Regions from separate parts of the Nocardia sp. NBC_00565 genome, predicted to be linked through region 1. Evidence: riboswitches for the same ligand, from Rfam matches in the RefSeq annotation. Region 1 holds a riboswitch; each other region holds the start of a gene.
The links. A riboswitch is a leader RNA that binds a small molecule or an ion and turns the genes downstream of it on or off. The one in region 1 is predicted to bind S-adenosylmethionine.

Region 1 (4,946 bases):
GATTGCGACCGTCGACGCTGAACGTGGACCGCAGGATGTCGCCGTCGGCGCGGGTGGTGTTGTAGTAGGTGGTGTCGAAGTCCTTGGAGTTCTGGCGCGCGGTGTTCTCGGCGGTTCCCGCCAGGTCCAGCTTCAGGTCGACGCCGACCTGCCGCAGCTGCTGCTGCACGAGTTCGAGAATCGCCTGATTACCGGCGAACGCCTGGCCGAACAGGACCGCGAAGGACAACCGCTCGCCATTTTTCACGCGGATGCCATCACCGCCGGGCGTCCAGCCTGCTTGGTCGAGGAGGGTGCGTGCCTTCGCCGGATCGTAGGTCAGCTGCGCCGAGAGGTCCTGATAGCCGGGCGTGGTGCTGGCCAGCGTGCTGGTCGCGGGCTTGAAGTCGGGGCCGAGCACGGTATCGACCAACTGCTTGCGGTCGATGGCGGGCACCAGCGCCCGGCGCACCGCGGGATCGCGCAGCGGGCCACGGGTCACATTCGGCTGGATGCCGAATGGCACACCGGGATTCGCGGTGGTGAGCACCCGGCCGCCGGCCGCCTCGATCTGCGGGGCGTCCTGCGGTAGGGCGTCGCTGGCGGCGTCGAGCTGACCGGAGGTGAGACTGCCGGTGCGAACACCGGATTCGGGTACCACCGTGAATTCGATCTTGTCCAGATAGGCCTCGCCCCGGTGCGCGAAGACCGCCGAACCCCAGTTGTAGCCGACCCGTTTGGCCAGCGTCGCCGAGGCGTCCTGGCGGTAGGCCGCGTAGGTGAACGGCCCGCTGCCGACATTGTCGCCGAGGCAGCGCTGATCGGCGGATTTGGCGGTGGTGACATCGGCCTGGATGCCGAGCTGCGCGGTCGAGGACGCCTGCAGGAACTGTGCGTTCGGCTGGCTGAACTCCACGCGCGCGGTCAACTTGTCGACCGCGGTCGTGCCGACATAATTCGTCAGGTAGCTGGAGCCCAACGGCGTCTTGGCCGCGCCGAGCTTGATCACCGAATCGAAGGTCCTCTGCACCGATGCCGCGGTGAGCGCAGTGCCGTCGCTGAAGGTAACGCCATCGGTGAGATGGAAGGTGAAGACCTTCGCATCGGGGCTGATCTCCCAGCTCTGGGCCAGCCACGGCTTCAGCTCACCGGTCTTCGGATCCTGATCGGTCAGCGAATCCACGATCTGGCGGGTCACATACAGCGTCTGGTTGGTGCCGGACTGCGCCGGATCCGAGCAGGTCGGGGCCTGTGACAGTCCGTAGCGCAGGGTGCCCCCCGGCTGCGGCGGGCCCGCGTCGCCGCCCGACGTTGCCGAATCACTGCCGCAGGCGGCCAGGCTCGCGGCCGCGGTGACGGCGGCGGCCACGGCCGCGATTCGGTGGCGGGGTCTGATCACTGTGGAGCTCCAGATGTTTCGGTGCGGACGAGTTCGCCGCGGGAATCGATGTCGTAGTCGGTCGGTCGGGCCGATCCGTTCGTGGTTGCGACGCTGGTGTTTTCGCTGCTCGCGGTGGCCAATGGCCGACTCGGGAAGCGGCCGCGCAGTTCCGGGGCGACCTCGGCCTGGAAGAGCTCGAGACTGCCGCGATGCTGCACCTCGGTGCGACCGTCACGTTCGGCGGACAGATGGGTCACCTCGTGACCGAATTGCTCGTGCTGGTGGCCGACCTTGTCGATCACCTGCTCCGGGCTACCGATGAGCGCCGAACTGCGGGTGACGAAATCGTCGAGCGTCTCGAATACCACCGGCAGCCCGAGCTTTCGGGCCAGGGCCAGCCGCGCCTGGAAGATCGGGCGGTACACCTCGCGGGCTTCCTGGGACGTCTTGGCTATGTGCAGTCCCGCCGTGCCCGCACCGACCAGGGCATCGGCCGGGTCGTGCCCGTAGTGCGCCCAGCGTTCCCGATAGTGGCGCACCAATTCGGCATACGGCTCGATCGAATATGTGACATTCGCCGAGAACAGCGGATCACCCTGGCGCGCGGCGAGTTCCACCGAATCGCGACTGGTCGCGCTGCCGTGCCAGATCCGGATGCGCGGTTGCAGCGGCCGCGGCAGCGCCTTGGCCGCGACCAGCTCCGGGCGGAACCGGCCGGACCAGGTCACGCTGTCGCTGTCCCACAGTGCCCGGAACAGTTCGTAGCCTTCGCGATTGCGATCCCACTGATCGTCGGTGGTGACGTGGTACAGCTTTGCCTGCGCCGCGCCGTTGCCCTTGCCGATAATGAGTTCGAGGCGTCCACCGGAGAGGTTGTCCAGCGTCGAGTAGTCCTCGAACGCGCGGACCGGATCGAGCAGGCTGAGCGTGGTGACGGCGGTGAACAGACTGATCCGCGAGGTGACCGCCGCAATGTGGCTGAGGAGCACCGGCGGTGCGGCCGAGAGGAACGGATCCTCGTGCCGCTCACCGACAGCGAAGCCGTCGAAGCCGAGTTCCTCGGCGAGGCGGGCCTGTTCGATCACATCGCGCAACCGCTCCCTGGTCTCGGGCAGTCGTCCGGTGACCGGATCGGGCACCCGGGTGACGAGGGTGAACAGCAGGAACTTCATGCGCGGACTCCCACCGGCCCGTGGATGAATTGCGCGAGCAGCACGAGTGCGATCGCGCTGACCACCCAACGCCAGGGGTGCCAGGCTTTGGCGACCGTCGGTGCGGTCGCTACGGCACGCCCGGGTGCTGTGGCATCGGGCGGGTGGGCACCCGGTATCGGAACATCCGATACTGGGGCATCGGATGCGACGGACGCGCTCATGGTTTCGGTTCCTCCATCGTTCCCGGCGGAAGCACCCGCACCCGGTGACCGGGGGGTTGCTGCGACGTCGACGAGCCAGGTCTCTCGGTCGCTCTGGATGGTGTCCGACGCCGAGCACGGGTCGGGTCAATGGGTCTAGCCGAAATATCATGCGAAGCAGGCGAAGTCCGGCACAAGGGTACGAATCACGGTGAGCGCAGACCTTGTCCGAAAGGTTGTGAACAGGGACTATTGTGCGGATCGTGTGGTAGCTCCTGATGCGCCCGCCCTGCTCGTGGCCGCGTATTTCGCCTGGAGCGCCCGGACGGCGTGTCGTCGCGACAGCCCGATACGGCGTGCGGCGCGCGGGTGTCGCCCGCCGAAATCAGCGTAGTTGCGGAGGTTTGCCGGAGTACTCTCGGACCTCGATCGTGCCCGACGATGAGGAGGTCCACTGTGGCCGTGCTGCGCCGTCTGACCACGCTTACCGCCATCGCGTCCGCTTCGGCCGCGCTGACTTTCGCCGCTCCCGGCGTCGCCACCGCCGGTCCGGTAGCGGCTCCGATGCCCGCCCCCGCGGTTCCGGCCGCGACGGCGCCGGATGATCCGCCCGGCCGAGCCGGAACCGTCGCCCCCGGCGATCTGCTCGGCGCCTACCGTGCTGCGGTCGACGCGCTGCGCACCTTCGGCGTCGAGCCGTTCCTGTATCCGGCCGCGGCCTTCTGCTCCGACGCCAGGCTCGGCCTGGTCCCCGCCGTTGCGGGCGCGGTCCCCGGGCCGTGGCCCAAGACCACCGTGGCAATCCCCGGACTCGACCTGTCCGCGGTCAAGGCGGGCCAGGTCCTGTTCACCTTCGTGCCCTACGGCGTCGCCGCGGACAACGCCAACACCTCCGGTATGAACGTCGCCTGGCTCAACCTCGCCAACGGTCGCAGCGGAGTCACCCCGATGGGCCCGCTCTCCGACGTCATCCGGACGATGGTCCCCGCCGCGATCCCACCCGAGCTGAGACCCTTCGCCGAACGCACCATCCAAGACGTCTTCGCCGCCTTCCCCACCAGCGCCGTCCGCGCAGTCCCAGTGGACACCGGCTCCGGCACAGTCCTCGCCGCAGTCTTCGGAACCGTCGACAACGCCGGCAAGCCCTGCGTCTTCCTCCCGACTGTGGGCATCACGTCGGTGCGCTGAACCCGCGGTCTCGGGAGAGCCTGGGGCTGAGGGGAAATGCGGCTGTGGGCCGCGAGGCCGCTGGAGCAGCGAGGTTGCGGGTTCGTGGATCAAGATCAGGTGAAACTGGTGAAGTGGGTCTTTTGCCGCCATGGATTCCACCTGATCGTGATCAGCCGGGGGACAGGTGGCGGGATTTCCAGGTGAGGGTGTTGGTGTGGCGCGCACGGCGGGAGTGGGAGTACAGGCGGAGGTAGGCGGCCATGGAGATTGGATGGGCTAGGGCCGCGAGGAGATCGGTTCGGGTCAGGGTGGTGCTTTCCAATGAACGGGCGAGTAGGCGACTGGCTACTGCTGCGCTGTAGCCGAGGAGTCCTGCCGTGCGCGTCGAACCTCGGCCACCGATGGCGGCCAAGGGCGGTACGCAGTAGGCGAGTGCCGCAACGGCTCCGACTGCTGCGCCGCCGATGGTGGTGGCGCCGTAGGCCGACCAGAGCCAGCGGGTGTAGCCCGTTTCCAGTTCGGCTGCGTCGCGGTACATTCGGGTGCTCGCGGATCGGCCCGCCGCGACCAGCGCGGTTCGGCGATCCGAACGGCGCAGTGCGCGAGCGATATCCAGGTCCTCGGTGGGGCTGGCGGCCACTGCCGCGTGAGCGCCGATGGCGTGGTAGGCCGCCGCATCGAAGACGAGGAACTGGCCGCAGGCAACCGCGGTGGAGCGGCGGCGGCTGCGGTTGGCCACCGCGATCGGCAGGCTGGCCGCCCACGACCAGCACAGCAGCGGCTGCACCAACGCCTCCGCCAGCGATTCGGCCACCTGATATGGCCACGGCGACAACAACGCGGCCTCGCTGTGGCGCAGTTCGGTGACCGCGGCGGCGATCGCCGTCGGTGCCAGCCGCACATCGGCATCGAGGAAGATCAGCACCGCCGCATCCGCCAGCTCGGCCAGTCGTGCGCAGGCCGCGGTCTTCCCGGTCCAACCCGGTGCGGGTTCGGCCTCGGAGCGGACCACCGTACATCGCGGATCGCTTGCAATCGCTGCCAGCGCAGCGGCTTCGGTTC
Region 2 (4,946 bases), 1.5 Mb from region 1:
GGCGTAGCGTCCACCGTTGCGCGGATCCTCCGCGCCCTGGGCGCTGTTCTCGAAGCGGTGGTCGAGTTCGCCTTCGGTGCGATAGGTCAGGTGGGCGATGCGGCGGGCGATGCCCATGCCGGTCGTGGGGGCGCGGTCGGTGTCGTGGTAGTCGCCGCCCTGCCAGTCGGGGTCGGCCTTGATGGCGGCGATTTGCGTTGTCTGCGTGCCGATCTGGTCGGCGGTGGCGCGGGCGCCGACGGCGAGCACGAGTGCCGAGCTCACTCGATCGGGCGTATCGACCATCCACTCCAGCACCCGCATACCGCCCATCGAACCGCCGACGATGGCGGCCAGGCGCTCGATGCCGAGCAGATCCATCAGCGCGACTTCCGCGCGCACCTGGTCTCGGATGGAGATCTCCGGAAACCTTGCGCCCCAGGGCTTTCCGTCCGGCGCAAGCGACGAGGGCCCAGTGCTGCCCTGGCAGCCACCGAGCACATTGGTCGCGATGACGCACCACTCGTCGGTATCCACCGGCGCGCCGGGACCGACCATGCCGTCCCACCAGCCGGGCAGCGGGTGGATATCGTCGGGCACTCCGACGACGTGTGAATCGCCGGTCAGCGCGTGTTCGACGAGCACCACATTGTCCAGCGTGGGGGAGAGCTCACCCCAGCGCTGCACGGCCAAGTGGACATCGGGGACGACGGCGCCGTTCTCCAGCCGCACGTCCCCGATGGCGATGATGCCGAGCCGCCCGTCCGGCGGTGGCAGCGCCACCCCGGACGAGGAACCAGCGGTACTCGGTTCAGCGCTCACGGTCACGACTCCGCCTCGCCAGCGCTCAGCTCCGTCGTGATCGAGGGTGCTGTGTCGGTGGTTCGCTCGCTGCGCTCGCTCACGTTGTCGCCGCCGCGAAACCGGCCAGCAGATCGGCCAGAATGTCGTCGATTCCCTCGATGCCCACGGCGAGCCGGACCAGCCCCGGGGTGACGCCGGAGGCCAGTTGCTCATCGGGCGTCAACTGCGAGTGCGTGGTCGAGGCCGGGTGAATCACAAGAGAACGCACATCCCCGATGTTAGCTACATGGCTGTGCAGGGCTAACGCGTCCACGAACTTCTTGCCGGCATCGACGCCGCCGCGCAATTCGAACGCGACGATGGCGCCCGCACCCTTCGGCGCCAGCTGGGCGGCGCGTTCGTGCCACGGCGATGACGGCAGTCCCGCGTAGAACACCGTTTCCACGGCCGGATGTGTGCTCAGGAACTCGGCCACGGCCTGCGCGTTCGACACATGCCGCTCGATCCGCAGGCTCAGCGTCTCGATGCCCTGACTGATCAGGAACGCGTTGAACGGCGATACCGCGGCACCGAGATCGCGCAGCAGCTGCACGCGTGCCTTCAACGCATAGGCGGGCGCGCCGAGATCGGCGAACACCGCGCCGTGATAGCTCGGGTCCGGGGTGGTGAAGCCGGGGAAGCGCGATGCGCCGGCGGCGTCGCGCACGGTCCAATCGAAGGTGCCGCCGTCGACGATCACACCGGCCACCGCCGAACCGTGCCCGCCCAAATATTTGGTCGCCGAGTGCACGACGATGTCGGCGCCGTGGGCCAGCGGCTGGATCAAGTACGGGGTGGCGACGGTGTTGTCCACGATCAACGGCAGCCCGGCCTCGTGCGCGATCGCGGAGATGCCGGGAATGTCGAAGATGGCGCTGCTCGGGTTGGCGATGGTCTCGCCGTAGAACGCCTTGGTGTTCGGCCGGATCGCCGCGCGCCACTGCGCCAGATCGTCCGGATCCTCGACGAAGGAGACCTCGATACCGAGCTTGGGCAGCGAGTAGTGGAACAGGTTGTAGGTGCCGCCGTAGAGGTGCGGGCTGGAGACGATGTGATCGCCGGCGGCGGCGAGATTCAGGATCGCGTAGGTTTCCGCGGCCTGACCGGAGGCCAGTAGCAGTGCGGCCACACCGCCCTCCAGGGCGGCGATGCGCTGCTCGACCACGTCTTGGGTCGGGTTCATGATCCGGGTGTAGATATTGCCCGGTTCGGCCAGTCCGAACAGCGCGGCCGCGTGGTCGGTGTCGCGGAAGGCGTACGAGGTGGTCTGGTAGATCGGGAGTGCGCGTGCGCCGGTGATCTCGTCGGGGGTCTGCCCCGCGTGGATCTGCTTGGTCTCGAAGGACCAGCGCTCGGCCGCGGACGCGATGGGGTCACTCATGTCTTACTCCAAAAGGGTTGTTCGCCAGCAGGTTCAAGGGGATGCGGGTGACGGACAACAACACATGGGGATACCTCCTGAAGTGCGCGCTTGCTCTCGACTTTCGAGAGCCCGGTCATCACCCGGAGCACCCCGCCGCTGCTGGAGGGTTGCCGTCCAGCAAGCCGGGGCTTCGCGCTGGCACTCATGACCTGACCGACATCGTAACCGGCGGGCGGTCGACGGCCGAAATCCGTTGCCTATTTCACGCCGGATCGGCGGCCGGGCGTCCGGCGCATACGCGCATGAACTCGTCGAACGACGTGGTGAACGAATCGCGGGCCGACTGCGCGGCGGCCATGGTGTCCGCGTCGTCGAAGATCGCGTCCGAACACTCCATGCTGAGGTGACCGATCAGCTGCCACGCGCCGATGACCAGCCGCACCGGTAGCGCGTCGGGCTGGGTGCCGAACCGTTCGGCGAGTACGTCGGCGATCGCGGCGTTCTTGTCGTCGGCGAGTTCCATGCTCTGTGCGCTGACCGTCGGGCTGCTGCGCAGTATCCGCTGCATCTGCTGGAAGCGCCGGAACGAGATCGGTCCGTCGACGCTGTTCGCGGCAGCGTCGACGACCTGCAGAAAGGCCAAGCGCAGGGATTCCAACTCGTTGCCGGTGACCGGGAGGGCGCGCAGGCACTCGGCGATCGCGAGGCCGAAATCCTTGACCGGGCCGAGGACGATGTCTTCCTTGCTGTCGAAGTATCGGTTGATCGTGCGCGGTGACACGTCCGCGCCGTGTGCGATCTGCTCGACCGTCGTCGCATCGAATCCCTGTGCGTCGCAAAGGTCCAGCGCCATCTCGATGATGCGCAGCCGGGTCTGCTGCTTCTTGCGCTCGCGCAGGCCGACGCTCACGGGCGCGCTCGGCCCCGGATTCGGGGTGGGGGGCGCGGTGTCGTCGGCCGCGGCGTCTACGCCGATCGGCGTCGATGACTCGAGCATGGCCTCATATTAGCGCAATCGGGACGGTTTGTGTCTTTAACGGTCAAATGTCGGAATGCGACATTTTTCTCTTGACGACAAATGTCTGTCGATGACAGGATGGCTGCACTACTTCGGATGGCGAGGAGATCAAGATGACCGAGACTGCGACAGCGGTTGACGTTTCGAAAAGACAGGGCAGTTCAGCGCGCTGGTTGGCCCTGGGGGTGATCGCGTTGGCCCAGCTCATGGTGGTGCTGGATGCGACCATCGTGACCATCTCGCTGCCGTTCGCACAACGTGATCTCGACATCAGCGATGGCAATCGGCAATGGATGCTCACCGCCTACACGCTGATCTTCGGCGGCCTGCTGCTGCTCGGCGGGCGGCTCGCGGACTACCTCGGCAGGCGCCGGGTCTTCATTGTCGGCCTGGTCGGTTTCGCGGGTGCTTCCGCGGTGGCCGGTCTCGCGCAGAACGGCGCGGAGCTGTTCGCCGGTCGGGCTCTGCAGGGCGCGTTCGCGGCTTTGCTTGCGCCCGCGGCACTTTCGCTGCTATCGGTGACCTTCACCGAGGCCAGGGAGCGCGCGACGGCGTTCGGTATCTTCGCCGGGATCTCCGCCGGTGGCGCCGCGCTCGGTCTCATCGCGGGCGGTGCGCTCACCGAGTACGCCTCGTGGCGCTGGTGCCTGCTGGTGAATACGCCGATCGCATTGCTCGCCCTGCTCGGCGCGCTGGCGTTTGTGGTGAAGGACATACCGGTCCCGCGCACCGGCGGCTACGACGTGCCCGGCGCGGTCACCGTGACGCTCGGCCTGATCGCCATCGTGTACGGATTCAGCCGCGCCGCCGAGGACGGCTGGCTGGCCGGGAGCACCCTCGCACTGCTCGTCGTCGGTGTCGCCTTGCTGATCGCCTTCGTCGCCATCGAGCGACGTTCGTCGAATCCGCTACTGCCGTTGCACATTCCCGGCGAGATCAACCGCGGCGGCGCCTTCCTGGCCGCGCTGCTGATCCCGATCGCGATGTTCGCGATGTTCCTGTTCCTGAGCTACTACTTCCAGATCACCCTCGGCTATTCGTCGCTGAAGGCGGGCTTCGCCTTCCTGCCGTTCCCGGCGGGCATCGCGATCTCCGCCGGTGTCACCAGCGCGCTGCTGCCCAAGCTCGGCCCGCGGCCGCTGATGGTGGCGGGTGCCGTGCTCGGTGTCCTGGGCCTGCTGTGGCTGGCTCAGTTGAGCTACGGCGACAGCTACGCGGCCAGCGTGCTGCCCGCTCAGTTGTTCATCGCGCTCGGTATGGGCCCGCTGTTCGTCGGCATGCAGACTGTTGCGCTGCATCAGGTCGAGGAAGCGGATTCGGGTGTGGCCAGTGCGTTGCTCAACGCGGCACAGCAGGTCGGCGGCGCGGTCGGCACCGCACTGCTGACCACCATCTCGGTGCAGACGGCCAAGTCCTACGCGGAGAGTCACGCGACGATCGACAACCTGATGGCACGTGCCTCGATTCACAGCTACGACGTCGCGTTCTATGTCGGCGCCGGATTCTTCCTCGCCGCGATTCCGGTGATCGCGTTGATGATCCGGGACAAGCCGGAGAACCTGATCGAGGGCTCCGAGGAGGGCGCGCGGATTCCGGTCGCGGTCTGATCGCGAAATAGCCTGTCCGGGTATCGCATCCGCTGCGATACCCGGACATTGCTGTGGTGCGCGCCACTCCCGGCCTACTTGTCGGTAACAATTTCGGGCAGGTTCACATGGGGGGCTGCCCGCGCGGTGCGGTCGT
Region 3 (4,946 bases), 3.3 Mb from region 1:
CGGCCCCGAACTGCCTCCTCCGAGCCCGTCGCTCGCGCCGCGGGGCTTCCGGCAAGGCGTTCGGCGAGTTCGGGCGGCACTGCCTCACCGCCGAAGATCAGCAGGCGGACCGAGTCGAGCGCCTCGACGGGCCAGGTCGCGGCCAGCGTGGGCACCGTCGAGACGATGCTGATTTCGCGGCGGACCAGCCAGGGGCCCAGATCCGCGCCGGTACGCACCAGCGCGCGGGGCGCGGGCACCAGGCAGGCGCCGTTGCGCCAGGCCAGCCACATCTCTTCGCAGGAGGCGTCGAAGGCGACCGAGAGTCCGGCCAGGACGCGGTCGCCGGGGCCGATCGGAGCCTCCGGCAGGAACAGCCGCGCCTCGGCATCGACGAATGCGGCGGCATTGCGATGGGTGACCGCAACGCCTTTCGGGGTGCCGGTGGAGCCGGAGGTGAAGATGATCCAGGCGTCGTCGGTGGGCGTCGGGCGCACGGTCGAGGCGCTGTCGGTGGCCGGTTCGGTTTCGTCATCGGGCCGCTCGGCGGCGGCCACCGTCGGCTCGATGCCCGCCGCGGTTGCGATAGCGGTAACTCGGGCTTCGCCGAAGACCAGTCGGGCACGCTCCTGCGGGTCATCCGCGTCGACCGGTACGTAGGCCGCACCGGCGAACAGGATGGCCAGGATAGTGACGTAAAGCTCATGCGTACCGGATGGCAGGCGCACGCCGACGCGGTCGCCCGGCCGCACTCCGGCCGCGGTCAATCGGACGACCCCGGCGTCGATCTCGGCCAGCAATTCGGTGTAGTTGAGCACCACCCGGCCGTCATCGATCGCGGGCGCCTCGGGATGGGCGGTCGCGGTGCTGTTCAGGATGTCGACGAGGGTCCTGGCCTGCGCCGCGAGGGTGGCGCGGAGCAGGGGATCGGACGTCGGGAGCCCGGCTGCCGGGTCCTGGTCCGCCGCGGCGTCGACCTGCGGCTGCAGCATCACGTCCTGCCCACCTCTCATAGACCTGCCTAACGCTTCCCCGAAGTTGTTTCACAAGAGGGTTACCAATGGGCAAACGCCACGGTGACCAAGTGTCTACGGTACCTGCGGTATCGGATTGTTGTCGCTGACAGAACCGGGCGGTCGGTCTTTGGGGGTTGCGGCGGGCAGGCTCAGATGTCTTCGCCGAGCGCTTTTAGTGCCAGGCGATGCAGGGTTTGCCGTTCCTCGTCATCGAGTCGATGCAGCACCCGCTCGGCGGCCTGCTCGATGAGTTCATCGGTCTTGCGGCGCTCGGCCCGTCCGGCCTTGGTGATGGAGAGCCGGTACCTGCGGCGGTCCACGGAATCGCGGGTGCGGACCACGAAACCGGCCTGCTCCAGGCCGTCGATCAGCCGGACCACCTCGCTGCGGTCGATGCCGAGGGCGATGGCGACCTGCTGCTGGGACAGATCGTCGAATTCCTCCAGGCAGACCAGCACCCAGTGGTCGCGCAGTGATGTGCCCATCTCGGCGTGTACGGCCTTGTGCAGCCTGCCGAGCGCGTAGGTCGGGAAGCGGAGCAGGCCGCGGGGGTGAATGTGGTCGGCGGGCATTCGGTGATTGCTGGCGGTGGTGCTGTACCGCGCGGCCGACGCCGGGCTGCCGGCCGATGCCGGGTTCCGGCAGGCCTTCTGGTGGCTGACTGCTGCGGCGGTTGTCTCGCTGATCGCGTCACTGCTGCTGTGGCGCAAGGAGGTTCAGCCGAAATAGTGCTGTTGTGTGCGTCTTGCCGGCGATCGGAGACGGCTGTCGACAAGGCGCGTAACGGATTACGCGGCCGAGGCGGCGGTGCCGATGCCGAGGGCGGCGAGGATGGCCGCACTGATCTGCTCGAGCCGGTCGCGGACCTGCGGGCGGCGCAGCATGGCGACCGCCCGTGAGGCCAGCACGGCGAGCAGGATCATCTCCACCGCGGCGACGGTGCATTCGATGGCGCCGAGGGCGAGGGTGTTCAGGAAGGTGACGTCGGTGAGGAATTGCGGCAGCACCGCCAGGTAGAACAGTCCGACCTTCGGGTTGAACATGCACGACACCAGGCCCGCGGCGAACGCCGAGCGAATCGAGGTCGGTTCGCCGGTGCTCAGGTGGCCGGCCGGCGGGCCGGTGCCCGCCGCGTTGGCCGTCCTGCGCTGCTTGCGGTGCTCGAGCAGCGCCCGAATTCCCAAGTACACCAAGTAGATTCCGCCGACGACCTTGAGTGTCCGGTAGGCCGTCGCGGACTGCTCCAGCAGCGCGGCGACACCCGCCGCGACCACCACTGCCCAGACGATGCCGCCCAGTGCCGATCCGAGCGCCGCGGCGATGCCGGGTCGCGCGTCCACGATCGAGAATCGCAGCACCAGGAACGAGTCCGGTCCCGGCGTGATCGACAGTAGGATGCACAGGCCGACAAAACTGAGCAGCAGGGAAAGCGTCACCCCTCGATGAGACCGCAGATCGCCCGGCTGTGCAAGTTTATTTACTCAATTGCATGTATATGCACGATATGGGTGGCGGAAACGGCGGTTGACAGAGCGACTTGGCATCTGTCAGTCTCGTTTCAGGTCATGAGTACCAGCGTCAAGCCCCGGCTAGCTGGTCGGCAACCCTCCTCCGCGGTGGGGTGCTCCGGGTGACGACCGGGCCGCAGCCCGACCGGGTGCGGCAAGCGCGGACTCGGATAATCACCTGATTACGGGTCCCACAGCCGATGGGATTTTGTGATGACTGCTGTAGTTGACCAGACCTGTTCCGCCTTCGCCCGGGTCTCCGGCGACGATCTGCGGGTACCGCTCGTTCAGGGCGGGACGACCACCTACGCGAACTTCGACTACGCCGCGAGCGCACCGGCATTGGCGCAGGTCGCCGACTGGGTGCAGCAGTTGCTGCCGTACTACGCGAGCGTGCACCGCGGCGCCGGTTACGCCTCGCGGATCTCCACCGAGTGCTACGAGGCGGCCCGCGGTTCGGTGACCCGGTTCCTCGACGCCGCCGACGACCAGGTCGTGGTATTCACCCGCAACACCACTGATTCGCTGAACCTGCTCGCGTCCTGCGTGCCCGGTGACACCGTCGTGCTGGATATCGAGCACCACGCCAACTTCCTGCCCTGGACTCGGCACGGTCGCCGCGTCGTCAAGGCCGCGGATACCGTCGAGGAGACCATTCGCCAGCTCATCGCCGAACTGTGCAGTAAGCCCGCCGCGCTGCTCGCGGTCACGGGTGCCTCCAATGTGACCGGTGAGGTGCTGCCGCTGGAGCGGCTGGCCACCATCGCCCACCAGTGCGGCGCGCGCATTCTGGTCGATGCCGCCCAGCTGGCTCCGCATCGTCGAATCAGCCTGCGCGACACCGGCATCGACTACCTCGCGTTTTCCGGTCACAAGCTCTACGCGCCGTTCGGCGCGGGAGTCCTTGTCGGACGCCGGGATTGGCTCGATGCCGCCGAGCCGTACCTGGCCGGCGGTGGCGCGGTCCGCGAGGTCACCACCACCCACGCGGACTGGGCGCCCGCGCCACAGCGCCATGAGGGCGGGTCCCCGAACGTCCTCGGCGCCGCCGCACTCGCCGCGGCGTGTGACGCGCTCTGTGCGATCGATCCGGAAACTCTCACCACCCACGAGCGACAGCTCGCCGATCGCCTGCGCGCGGGCTTGTCCGCCATCCCCGGCGTCAACCTGCTGCGCATCTGGGACGACAGCCCCGACACCGTCGGCATCGTCGCGTTCACCCTCGACGGTTTCGTCCCCGGCCATGTCGCGGCCTATCTCTCCGCCGAATACGGCATCGGCATCCGCGACGGCCGTTTCTGTGCTCACCCGCTGCTCGAGCGGCTCGGACTCGACGGTGCGCTGCGCGCCAGTATCGGTCTGGGCACCAGCTCCGCCGATGTGGATCGGTTGGTCGAGGCCATTGCGACGCTCGTCGCCAACGGCACTACCTGGAACTACGCCAGCACCGACGGTCTGTGGAACCCGACCCCGGAGACCCGCCCCTTCACCAGCCCCAACTCCACCGATGGTGCCGCACCCTGCCTGATCGGCTAGTTGGGCTGATCCCCTGGTGCTCCGTCCGGATAGCGATAGACGCACCCCCGAGCTGTGCGCGCCTATTGCACTAAACGCCCATTCCCGAGCGATCTCCGCGGTGTCTCGCGGAATCGGAGCACGGATGGGCCCGAATATCGATCTACCTGCGAATCCAGCGGCGCACCAAGGAGATTCGCCCGGCGGCCGCCGTCGGCCGGATCGGGCGACACCTTCCACATCGAGGTGCGCACCGGCCCATCAGTGGATCTCCAGCGATCGATTTCGGTTGCCGCCCAGCCGAATCTGCCCAGCTGAATTCGACTGCCGCTCGGCCTGCTCAGCCCTCGAGCGAGGTCGGGCGGTAGTACCGGCCGCGGTAATAGAGCAGCGGGGCGGCGGCGGGTCTTTCATCGGTGTCGTCGTGCACCCGCGTGACGAGACCGACGACGAAGTCGTGGTCGCCGATGGTGATGAGTTGGTGGATGGTGGCGCGGATCCAGATGGGCGTGCCGTGCAATACCGGCTCGCCGGTTTCCAGCGTGGTCCACAGCGAACGGTCGGTGAAGCGCTCGTCGGCCGTGCGGGCGAAGCGCTGCGCGAGATCGTGTTGATGTTCGCCGAGGAAGTGGATCACCACGGAGTCGGCCGCCCGTAGTGCGGTCAGGCTCGATGACGTGTGCGCGATATTGAAGGAGACCAGTGGAGGCTCGAGGGATAGCGACGCGAACGAGGTCGCGGTGAAACCGATCGGACCGTTCGCGGAGCCGAGGGTGACCACGGTGACGCCCGCCGGATAGTGCCGCATGGAGGCGCGGTACTGCTCGGCGGTGATACCGCTCAGATCATCGGGAATCCGGATGTCGGTGGCGGGCGGTTGAGCTTCGGTCACAGCTCCGCCTCGCTAGCGCTCGGCTCCGCCGCGACC

Region 2: another riboswitch for S-adenosylmethionine. It lies ahead of OG874_RS40960 (bifunctional o-acetylhomoserine/o-acetylserine sulfhydrylase); the one in region 1 lies ahead of OG874_RS03990 (hypothetical protein).
Region 3: another riboswitch for S-adenosylmethionine. It lies ahead of OG874_RS33185 (aminotransferase class V-fold PLP-dependent enzyme); the one in region 1 lies ahead of OG874_RS03990 (hypothetical protein).

The regions. Positions count from the first base shown of each region.
Region 1 covers NZ_CP107785.1:787,860-792,805, forward strand. The annotation lists gene OG874_RS03980 (ABC transporter substrate-binding protein) at 1-1,378, opposite strand, end outside; gene OG874_RS03985 (LLM class flavin-dependent oxidoreductase) at 1,375-2,532, opposite strand; gene OG874_RS03990 (hypothetical protein) at 2,529-2,735, opposite strand; SAM riboswitch class I at 2,746-2,839, opposite strand; gene OG874_RS03995 (hypothetical protein) at 3,156-3,902, shown strand; gene OG874_RS04000 (glycosyltransferase family 2 protein) at 4,054-4,946, opposite strand, start outside.
Region 2 covers NZ_CP107785.1:8,960,486-8,965,431, forward strand. The annotation lists gene metX (homoserine O-acetyltransferase MetX) at 1-762, opposite strand, end outside; gene OG874_RS40960 (bifunctional o-acetylhomoserine/o-acetylserine sulfhydrylase) at 881-2,203, opposite strand; SAM riboswitch class IV at 2,285-2,395, opposite strand; gene OG874_RS40965 (TetR family transcriptional regulator) at 2,448-3,182, opposite strand; gene OG874_RS40970 (MFS transporter) at 3,317-4,810, shown strand.
Region 3 covers NZ_CP107785.1:7,189,221-7,194,166, reverse strand. The annotation lists gene OG874_RS33205 (Pls/PosA family non-ribosomal peptide synthetase) at 1-971, opposite strand, end outside; gene OG874_RS33200 (MarR family winged helix-turn-helix transcriptional regulator) at 1,145-1,567, opposite strand; gene OG874_RS33195 (hypothetical protein) at 1,575-1,724, shown strand; gene OG874_RS33190 (LysE family translocator) at 1,784-2,431, opposite strand; SAM riboswitch class IV at 2,557-2,670, shown strand; gene OG874_RS33185 (aminotransferase class V-fold PLP-dependent enzyme) at 2,717-4,039, shown strand; gene OG874_RS33180 (flavin reductase family protein) at 4,359-4,910, opposite strand.